One region of the Georgenia sp. M64 genome, then DNA from elsewhere that is predicted to be linked to it. Evidence: riboswitches for the same ligand, from Rfam matches in the RefSeq annotation. Region 1 holds a riboswitch; the other holds the start of a gene.
The links. Region 1 has a riboswitch for S-adenosylmethionine ahead of AAEM63_RS00180 (OsmC family protein). Riboswitches for the same ligand answer to the same signal wherever they lie in the genome.
Positions count from the first base shown of each region.

Region 2: another riboswitch for S-adenosylmethionine. It lies ahead of AAEM63_RS12155 (hypothetical protein); the one in region 1 lies ahead of AAEM63_RS00180 (OsmC family protein).

Region 1 is NZ_CP145809.1:33,343-38,188, reverse strand. Features, by position in the region: gene AAEM63_RS00185 (sodium:solute symporter family protein) at 1-1,379, opposite strand, end outside; gene AAEM63_RS00180 (OsmC family protein) at 1,376-1,891, opposite strand; SAM riboswitch class I at 1,901-1,995, opposite strand; gene AAEM63_RS00175 (aromatic ring-opening dioxygenase LigA) at 2,545-3,042, opposite strand; gene AAEM63_RS00170 (pectate lyase) at 3,357-4,802, shown strand.
Region 2 is NZ_CP145809.1:2,698,811-2,703,656, reverse strand. Features, by position in the region: gene AAEM63_RS12170 (ABC transporter ATP-binding protein) at 1-358, shown strand, start outside; gene AAEM63_RS12165 (putative FMN-dependent luciferase-like monooxygenase) at 355-1,374, shown strand; gene AAEM63_RS12160 (alkylhydroperoxidase domain protein) at 1,401-2,747, shown strand; SAM riboswitch class IV at 2,829-2,939, shown strand; gene AAEM63_RS12155 (hypothetical protein) at 3,207-4,190, shown strand; gene AAEM63_RS12150 (AarF/UbiB family protein) at 4,321-4,846, opposite strand, start outside.

The sequences.
Region 1 (4,846 bases):
GCGAGGGTCACGGCGAGGAGCACGACGAGGTTGAGGCCCATCCCGACCCACACCGGGTGGATGCCCAGGTGGAAGGCGGCCGGGTCCCAGCCGCCGAGGTGGTACCAGGTCAGGCCGGCCGTGAACCCGGCAACCAGCGCCGCCAGCGCCGCCCGGCGGGTGGCGACCGGCCAGAAGAGCACCGCGGCGACCGGCGCGAGGGTGGCCCCGTTGCGCAGGGTCCAGGCCAGCACGTTCCACCAGGCCGACTGCTCGGTGCGGAGCAGTGCGAAGACCACCATGAGCGCGGTGAGCAGGACGAGGGACCAGCGCGTGTAGCGCACGAGGTCGGCCTCGCTCGCCCGCGGGTTGAGCGCGGCGCCGACGTCGCGGCCCAGCGACGTCGCCCCGGAGAACTGGCAGGGGCCGCCCCAGCCGATGGCGCAGGCCCAGAGGCCGAGGAAGAACACGGCCGCGAGCGGCGCAGGCAGGGTCTCGGTGACGAACCGGGTGACGCCGAGCAGACCGAGACTCTCGCCGGGGACCGCGACGGCGGCCGCCACCCCGATCGCGACGCCCAGGACGATGAACGGCAAGGCCATCACGGCCGCCCAGCCCAGGCCCTTGCGGCCCTCCTCCGGCGTCCGGCAGGACAGCGCCATCTGGAAGGCGGCCTGCGCGAGCAGCACGTTGACCACGAAAGTGCCGAACCACGCCACGATGAGGGTGACGCCCGCCGCCGCGGGATCCACCAGCTGTGGGTGGGTCGTGGGCAGACCGGCGAGGGTGCCCGGACCGGGTCCGGCCAGGACGGCGGCCGCACCGACGGCGAGCATGGCGACGAAGACCGCGACGTTGGCCGTCTGGGTCAGTGCGACGGATCGCATGCCGCCGCCCCACAGGAAGGCGAGCAGCAGCAGGGCGGTGGCGATGACCGAGCCGTGGATGCTCAGACCCGTCACCGCGTGCAGAGCGGTGGCGAAGGCGATCGCGGTCGCAACCGACCACATCGGGAAGGTGAAGGCGGTGATCGCCCCGCCGACGGCGCGGGCCGCGCGGCCGAACCGGTCGCCGATGAGACCGGTGATGGTCACCACGAGCCGCTTGCGCAGCGGCACCACGAGCAGGGCGGCGATGAGCGTGATCTGGACGATCTCGGCCACGCCGTACCAGACGGCGGAGACGCCGGTGCGGTACGACAGCTCGAGGATGGCGATGAACGAGGAGCCGGAGAACAGACCCGTGATGCAGAACGCCACGGTGATCGGCCGGAAGTTCCGTCCGCCCACGAAGTAGTTGGCCGCGCCGCCCGCCCGCGCGCGGACGGCCCGACCGGCGAGGACGAGGAAGGCGGTGTAGGCCAGGGCGAGCCCGACCGTCCAGAGGCCGACGGTGGTCATCGCGCCGCCTCCGTGGTGACGTCCCACTTGTCGTCGACCGGCACGCCCGCCGCGGCGACGAGTCCGTACGCCGGGCACCGCCGAAGCACCTCCTGGCGCAGGACCTCGGCCTCGGACGCGGTGGCGTCGGTGCGTAGGGCCACCGCGAGCGCGACGTGAGAGAAGTACGGCGGCACGTCCGCGGTACCGGCGAAGCCGCGGACGTCCTGGGTGGCGTCGGCCTCCACGTGGAGGGCGTGCACGGTGTGGCCACGCTCCCTGGCCACCGCCTCGACGACGACGGTCAGGCACGAGGCGAGGGCCGCGGCCACGTACTCCATCGGGGTCGGACCGCTGTCGTCGCCTCCGAAGGAGCGCGGCTCGGCGGCCACGAAGTCGAACCCACGCACGCTCAGGCGGGTGGTGTAGCTCCCCGCCCACTCGCCGCGGGCCCGGACGTGCTTGATGCGGGGCCGGTCGTCGGTCGGGCGCCCGGCGCGTTCGTCGAGATGCCGGTCGGTGGTCACGGGCATGGTGCTTCTCCTCCATCGGTCCCGGCGTGAGCACCCGCCCCCGCGAGGCGGGGAGGTTGCTGCGGCTTCGTCGAGCCAGGTCTCTCGGCCGCTCTGGATGGGTGGAGGGAACGTACGAAACCGGCGAGGGAGGGCCCGACCGGCGCCCGCATCGTGAGCGGCGGCGCGTCAGGTGCCCGCATGGCGAGACGAGCACCGGCCGACGTCCGCGGCGGGGAACGTCTGTGGGACAGGACGCTCCGACCGGCCGGGGTCGAGGACGGGGTGTTCGGCTGATGTCGTCGACGTTGTTCCGCCCGACTCGGCCCGGCAGCTGCCGACCCGGGCGCCGCTTGACGGCCGGGCACCGCTTGTCACGCCAGGGCGCCCGGTCCGGTCAGCACCTCCGCGTCGAGGTCGAGGGTTCCGGGGTGAGGTCGAGGTTCGGCGCTGCTGGCTCACCCCGCCCGGTACTGAGTCACGGGCCGACATGGCCGGCGGGAGCCACGAGCACGGCGGCCCGCCCAGCTCGACGATGCCTCGGCAGGCGAAGCCTCGTGACCGAAGGACCACAGCACGCGGCGGAGCCCCCGACCCCTCGCCGTGTGGCGGGGGCCGGGGGCTCCGGCGGTCGTGCGGTCGTGCGGTCGTGCGGGTGGAGCGGGTGGTGGTTGTCAGACGGTCACCGGGGTGCGGTCCTGCGCCACCACCGGCGCGGCCGGGACGCTCCGCAGCGTGGTCAGCGCCCACCCGACCAGGATCCACAGCACACCCAGACCCATCACCAGGGCCGCGACACCGTAGGAGACCACCGAGGTGAACAGCGACGCCCGCAGGAACGAGGCGTTCATCACCGAGGTCCGCTGCTGCTGCAGCGCCTGGTGCTCCTCCGAGCCCTCCTCGACCTCACGCATCGCCGCACCCAGCTCCGCGTACGTCCGACCCTCGGTCCCGGCCAGCGCGTGCTCGTTGATGATCTGCGCCTGCGCGTACGCCGAGAACGGACCATCGACCTTGTCACCCGGCAGCATCGAGGAGTCCTCCGGCACGGTGATGTTCTCCGCGGCGAGCTGGCTGCTCACAATGCCCCAGGTGACCCCACCAGCGACGATGAACAGGATCCCCGCGATGATCGAGACGATCCCAGCGATCTTGGTAGCGGACTTGCTCATGATTCGATTTCCCGTCTTCGTGCGGGCCACCGATCCGGCGTCCCGCTCCATGTGCTCCGGGCCGGTGTGGGGGGCTCGGGCTTCTTGTCGGGATAAACGTAGAAGCGACAAACCGGGCAGAGTCAGGACCGAGGTCCCGGCGGTGCCGGGACCTACAGCCGCCCGTACCGCACCCATAGGTCCCGGTTCTGCTCCGACGAATCCTTGACACCTGGATGCCGCTCCAGAATTATGGCCACTTATGGGGGCATGAAAGCGCTTACACCGCGAGGCTCTCCACGTGCGACCCAACCGCCTGACAACGGAGTCACCTCATGCACCGACAGCACACGAAGAGCCGGCTTGCCGCCGGCGCACTTGCCGCCGCCGTGGCGCTGACGACCGCCCCGCCCGCGGTCGGCGTCGGCAGCCACACGCCCACCGCCGACCCGCACGAGGGGGCCACTGTGGGGTGGGCGACCGCGAACGGAGGGACGGACGGTGGCGCCGGGGCCCCTGCGGAGAACGTCTACGTCGTTTCCGACCGCGCCGAGCTGGTGGCCGCCCTCGACAACGCCGGCGCTCCGGACGAGCCCAAGATCATCTATGTCCAGGGCACGATCCACGGCAACGAGGCGCCCGACGGCCGCCTGCTCGGCGAGCAGGACTACGCCCCGGGGTACAACATCGAGAAGTACCTCTCCTGCTTCACCGCCGACGGCTGGAGCGACCAGACGCACGACTACTGCGGGCAGATGCGCCGACTGCGCCAGACGGGCAGCAACAACCTCAAGCGGCAGCAGGAGATCAAGATCCCCAGCAACACGACCCTGCTCGGCCTCGGTGACGACGCCGGGTTCCGCGCGACGAACATCATGCTGCACGTGGACAGCGACATCGTGATCCGCAACCTCACCGTCGAGGCACCGGTGGACTGGTTCTCCTCGTGGGACCCGTGGGACGGCGCGGACGGATCGTGGAACGCGCGGTTCGACGCGATGTCGTCGGTGACCGCGAACAACATCTGGGTCGACCACGTCACCTTCACCGACGGGGCGTACCCCGACAGCGCCGCACCGCTGGGTCCCAACGGCAAGCCCGCCAACCGCCACGACGGTCTGTTCGACATGAAGGACGGCACCGACTTCGTCACGATCACCAACAGCCGGTTCGTCGGGCATGACAAGACCATGCTGCTCGGCTCCGGTGACGGGAACGCGGACACCGACGCCGGACGACTGCGTGTCACCATCGCTGGGAACTACTTCGAGGGCACCTCGCAGCGCTCGCCGCGGGTGCGCTTCGGCGATGTTCACGTCCTCAACAACTACTACGTCGCGCGCGCCGAGGACCCGGTCTGGCCCGTCCTCTCCGGCGCCAACGGCGGGCACGGGTACTTCCTGGGTCTGGGGTACGACTCCAGCGTGGTCTCCGAGGCGAACGCCTTCGAGTACACCGGCCCCGGTGCCGACGAGACCATCGTCGTCGAGCACTGGAACGCCACCGAGTTCGCGGACTCCGGCTCGTGGTTCAACGCCCGGCCCGTCGACGTCGAGGCGCTCGCCGCGGCCGACTACGAGACCAACCGGCTCGCTGCGGTCGCCGAGGCGCAGGCGGAGGGCACCGCGGCGCCGGACTGGGCGCTGACAGGGTTCTCGACCGACGTCCGCTGGGACCCGGCCGAGGAGTACGACTACGACGTGCTCACCGACTACGCCGACGTGAAGTGGCACGGCAAGCACGCCACCGGCGCCGGGGCACTGGTGGTCCAGCGCCCCTAGGCGCCCTCTGTTCAGCGACCACCGCGGGCCGGCACCTGATGGGT
Region 2 (4,846 bases), 1.5 Mb from region 1:
GGAGCTCTCGGGCGGGCAGCGGCAGCGCGTGGCGATCGCCCGGGCCCTCGTCCTGGAGCCCGCGGTGCTCGTGCTCGACGAGGCGGTCTCCGCGCTCGACGTCACGGTCCAGGCCCAGATCCTCGACCTCCTCGACCGGCTCCAGCAGGACCTGGGCCTGACCTACCTCTTCATCTCCCACGACCTCGCCGTCGTCCGACAGATCGCCGACACCGTCTCGGTGATGCGCGACGGCCGGGTCGTCGAGCACGGCCGCGCGGCCGACGTCCTCGACCACCCAGCCCACGACTACACCGCCGCCCTCGTCGAGGCGATCCCGCACCGCGCGGCGGCCCCCACGAACGGAGAGACCAGATGACCGCCGTCGGCATCTTCACCCGCATCCTCGACGACGCCTCGCCGGCCGAGCGCTACGCCCACGCCGTCGAGCAGATCCGCCTCGCGGAGCACCTCGGGCTCGACTCGGCGTGGGTGGCCCAGCACCACTTCGACCGCGACGAGGGCGGCCTGCCCTCCCCGCTGGTGCTGCTCAGCCACGTCGCGGCCCTGACGAACCGCATCCGGCTCGGCACGGGCATCATCACCCTCCCGCTGGAGGACCCCGTGCGCGTGGCCGAGGACGCGGCCGTCCTGGACGTCCTGTCCGGTGGGCGGCTCGAGCTGGGTCTGGGCAACGGCGGCACGCCGAAGTCCTTCCCCGCCTTCGGGCGCGCCCACGCCGACCGGCGCGAGATCTTCGCCCGGCACCTCGCCGCGCTCCTCGAGGCCCTCGAGGGACGGGCGCTGGCCGACGAGCGCAACCACCTCTACCCGCCGGCGCCGGACCTGGGCCGGCGGATCTGGCAGGCGACCTTCTCCGTCGACGGCGGTGCGCGGGCGGGCGAGCGCGGGGACGGACTCATGCTCTCGCGCACCCAGCCGCGCCCGGCCCACGCGCCGGACGCCACCCTCAGCGAGCTGCAGGACCCCGTGATCGACGCCTACCTCGCGGCCCTGCCCGACGGCGTGGCGCCGAGGATCCTGGCCTCCCGCACGCTCGTGGTCGCCGAGGACCCGGCCCGCCTCCGGCCCCACGCCGAGGCAGGCCTGCGACGCGCCGCCCAAGGCCTGCGGCGCCAGGGCCACCACCTGCCCGAGGACGACGTCGACGCGCTCCTGCGGCGCACCGACAGCCACCTCGGCACGCCCGAGCAGGTCCTCGCGGAGCTGGCCGAGGACACGGCCCTGGCCCGCGCCACGGACGTCTCGTTCCAGGTCCACTCCATCGACCCGCCCCACGAGGACGTCCTGCGCTCCATCGAGCTCATCGCCACCGAGGTGGCCCCTGCGCTGCGGACCGGGCTGCGCGCCGGGCTCCCCGCCCCCGTGGCATGACCTCCCCGACCAGAAGAGGACCCGACATGAGCACCGCACCCACCACCGCCTCCGCACCCACCACCGTCCCCACCGACCCCGACGTCCCCCCGGCGGTCCCCGACGTCGTCGACCACCTCCTCGGCACCCGGCCGGGCAGCCGGCTCGACGAGATCCGCGGCGCGCGGCCCGCCGCCCGCGCGAACGCCCAGCGCAGCCACGAGGCCCTCCTCGAGCCGGTCGACCCCACCCACGTCTCGCTCCTCGAGCGCTCGGTGGTGGCCGCGTTCGTCTCGGCACTGCACGGCTCGGGTCCCGTCGCCGCCCGCTACGCCGCCCACCTCGGGGCGGCCGACCCGCACCTCGCCCGCGTCGTCGCACGCGAGGTGGCGAGCGGCGCGACCACGGGACCGTACGGCGCCTACCGTGAGCCGGCGCTGGCCGGGGAGAGCAGGCCGGGCCCGGTGTACCGGGTCCAGGACGGCGAGGCGCTCGGGGCCCGGCTCACCGCGGCGCTCGAGCACGCGCACCTGCTCGTCCTGCGGCCCCGCGAGGCGAGCCCGGCGGCGCTCGAGCGCCTGGCCGCGGCGGGCTGGAGCACCGACGGCATCGTCACGCTCGCCCAGCTGGTGTCGTTCCTCGCCTTCCAGGTCCGCGTCGTCCACGGCCTCGGTGCGCTGGCCGCCGAGGTACCGGATGGTGGCACCGCCGAGGCACCCGACGGCGTCGCCGGCGAGGCGCCGGACGGTCTCGCCGGCGACCGTCCGGAGCCCGGGCCGGCTGAGCGGGCGCCCGCCCAGGTCCTCACCTACCCGGACCTCCGTCGTCCCGAGGCGTTCACCCGCGACCAGCTCGGGTGGGTCCCGTGGCTCGAGCCCCTGCCCCGCGAGGAGCTCACCGAGCGGCACCTCGACGGGCTCGTCGACCGGCGCCGTGCGGACAACGACTACTTCCGGCTGCTCGTGCGCGACCCCGAGGTCCTCGCGGCGCGCACCCGCACCGACAACGACATCTTCTACAACACCCGCGGCGGTCTGCCGAGGGCCGAGCGCGAGCTCGCGGCCACCGCGGCCAGCCGCCTCAACGGCTGCGTCTTCTGCGCCTCGGTCCACGCCCGCTTCGCTGCGCACCACTCGCGGCGTCCCGAGGACGTCCAGCGACTGCTCGACGAGGGCGTCTTCGCCGACCTCGGACCGCGGTGGGACGCGGTGGTCGCCGCGGCGGTCGCGCTGAGCAGCACCCCGCCCACGTTCGGCGCGCAGGAGGTCGGCGCGCTGCGGGCCGCCGGGCTCGACGACCTCGAGATCGCCGATCTCGTCCACGGTGCGGCTTTCTTCGGGTGGGCCAACCGGCTCATGCTGTCCCTCGGCGAGCCAGCGGAACCGGGGGTGTGAGGCAGCCCACGTCCCGGTGCGGTCCACGCACCGGGACCGATGGTTGACACCTGAAGCAACGCCCACCTACTGTCATGTCGAGGTCAAGAGCGTCAGCGTCAAGCCCCGGCTCGCTGGCCGGCAACCCCCCACGTGCGGGGGGTGCCCCGGGTGATGACCTGGTCCCGCGAGTGCGCGGGACAACCGCCGAGCACGAAGGAAACTCAGGACGAATGAACACGCACCAGGGCCCCGGGCAGAACGTCTTCTCGCCGCGCCGCTCGATGTGCATGTGCATGTGTCGTCCCGGTATGTCCATCTGACGACATACCCCGCGACGCCCCGGCACCTGCCGACGCGTCACCCCTGATCTCGAGCCCCCCGCCGCGGGCGATTGGCACGCCACGCGCGGGACCGGCCGGTCAGCCTTCCTTCCGCCGCGCCCGCCGCCGGCGCGCCGACACCTGGATGTGTGCTCCCATGACCGCTCTGCTGCTCCCGCGTTCCGAGAACCGCCCCGCCCAGGTCGCCCTCGACCTCACCGCGCTCGGCGTCACCGCCGACGACGACCTCGGGGCGGACCTGCCCGTCGCCAAGGCCGACCTGGCCCGGCTCGCCTCCTACACCCGCGCCGCCCACGAGGCCGGCGTCGACTTCGTCGCACTCGGCGAGGGCTTCCGCCTGCGCACGGACCGGGTCCTGCGTCCCGAGTCGTGGCTCGACCCCGTGGTCGCGGCCCGCCGCATCGGCCCGCACGCCGGACCGGGCGGGCTCGTCGCCGCCGTCCCGGCCGGGGCCGACCTGCGCCCCGTCGCCGCCGAGCTCGCCCAGGTGGGCCTGGTCGGCACCGCCTGGGCCGGCGTCCAGACCCGGGCCGGCGCCCCCGCGGCCCGCCTCGCCGGTGAGGAGCGGCCCGCCCGCGGCACCGGCACGCGCGTCGTCGTCGAGGTGCGCGACGAGCGCGACGTCGAGACGGCCGGGTCCTTCGCGGACGTCGTGCGCATCCGCGAGCAGGACGCCGCGTGGGCACGGGAGCTCCGCTTCGCGGTGCGCGCCGCCGCCCGGGCCGCCGGGCGCGGGGACATCCCGGTCCTGGTCGACCTCCACGCCGTGGTCTCCACCCAGCGCAGCGCCGCGGTCGAGCGGGCGGCCCTGGTGGCCGACATCGCCGGCGGCGCCCCGTGGACCGGGGCGCTGGCCGGGGTGGGCACGGTCAGCGACGTCGCCGACACGATCGAGGCGTGGGTGACGGGCGGGTCCGCGGACGGCGTCGTCGTCGTCCCGGGCTCGGTCCCGGCCGACGTCGCGGCCCTCGTCCACGGGCTGCTGCCCGAGCTGCGGGGCCGCGGCCTCCTGGCCCCCGCGACGACGGCGGTGCGACCGGTCCGCGTCCCCTCCGCGCCGGCTGCCCGCGTCGCGGCAGCCCGGCGTCCCGCCGCCGCCCGGGTGGCTGTCCCGTCCTGACGCTCGCACTCTTGACAGGCCCGGTCCCGACCGGCCGGTCCGGACCAACGCCGTCCGCTGCCGCCGTCCTGGACGTGCGCCGTCGCGATGGGCCGGGTCGGTCCGCGGTGTCACGACACCGCGGGCCGGCTCAGGGCTCCTCGCGCCGGAAGATGATGATGAGGACGCGCAGGACGAGGATTACGGCGACGACGAACAGGGCGGTCGCCAGCACCGTGTAGAGGTTCACCGTGCTGGTGACCATCGGCCCGCCGGTGACGCTGAAGAGCACCACGGACATCATCCCCGCGGTCGCGCCGAGCACGGTCAGCAGGGTGCGGTGGACGAGGTGGGTGACGATCTGCCGGTCCCGCGGGTCGGCGAAGAGCCGCACGTTGGCCGTGAGACGGCCGTGCTCGACGGCGTCGGCGATGCGGTCCACCCGCCGGGGGAAGCGGCGCAGCACCGGCAGCAGGCCGCTGACCTCCTGCTCGAGGGTCTCCTTGAGCCGCGCGGCGCCGGTGATCCCCGCCATCCGCTCACGACCCATCCCCTTCGCCTCGGTGACGAGGTCGTAGGAGGGGTCGATCGCCCGCAGGGTGCCCTCGAGGGTGGCCATCGCGCGGAAGACGGCGGCGACCTCGGGCGGCACCCCGAGGTGGAAGGAGTTGATGAGC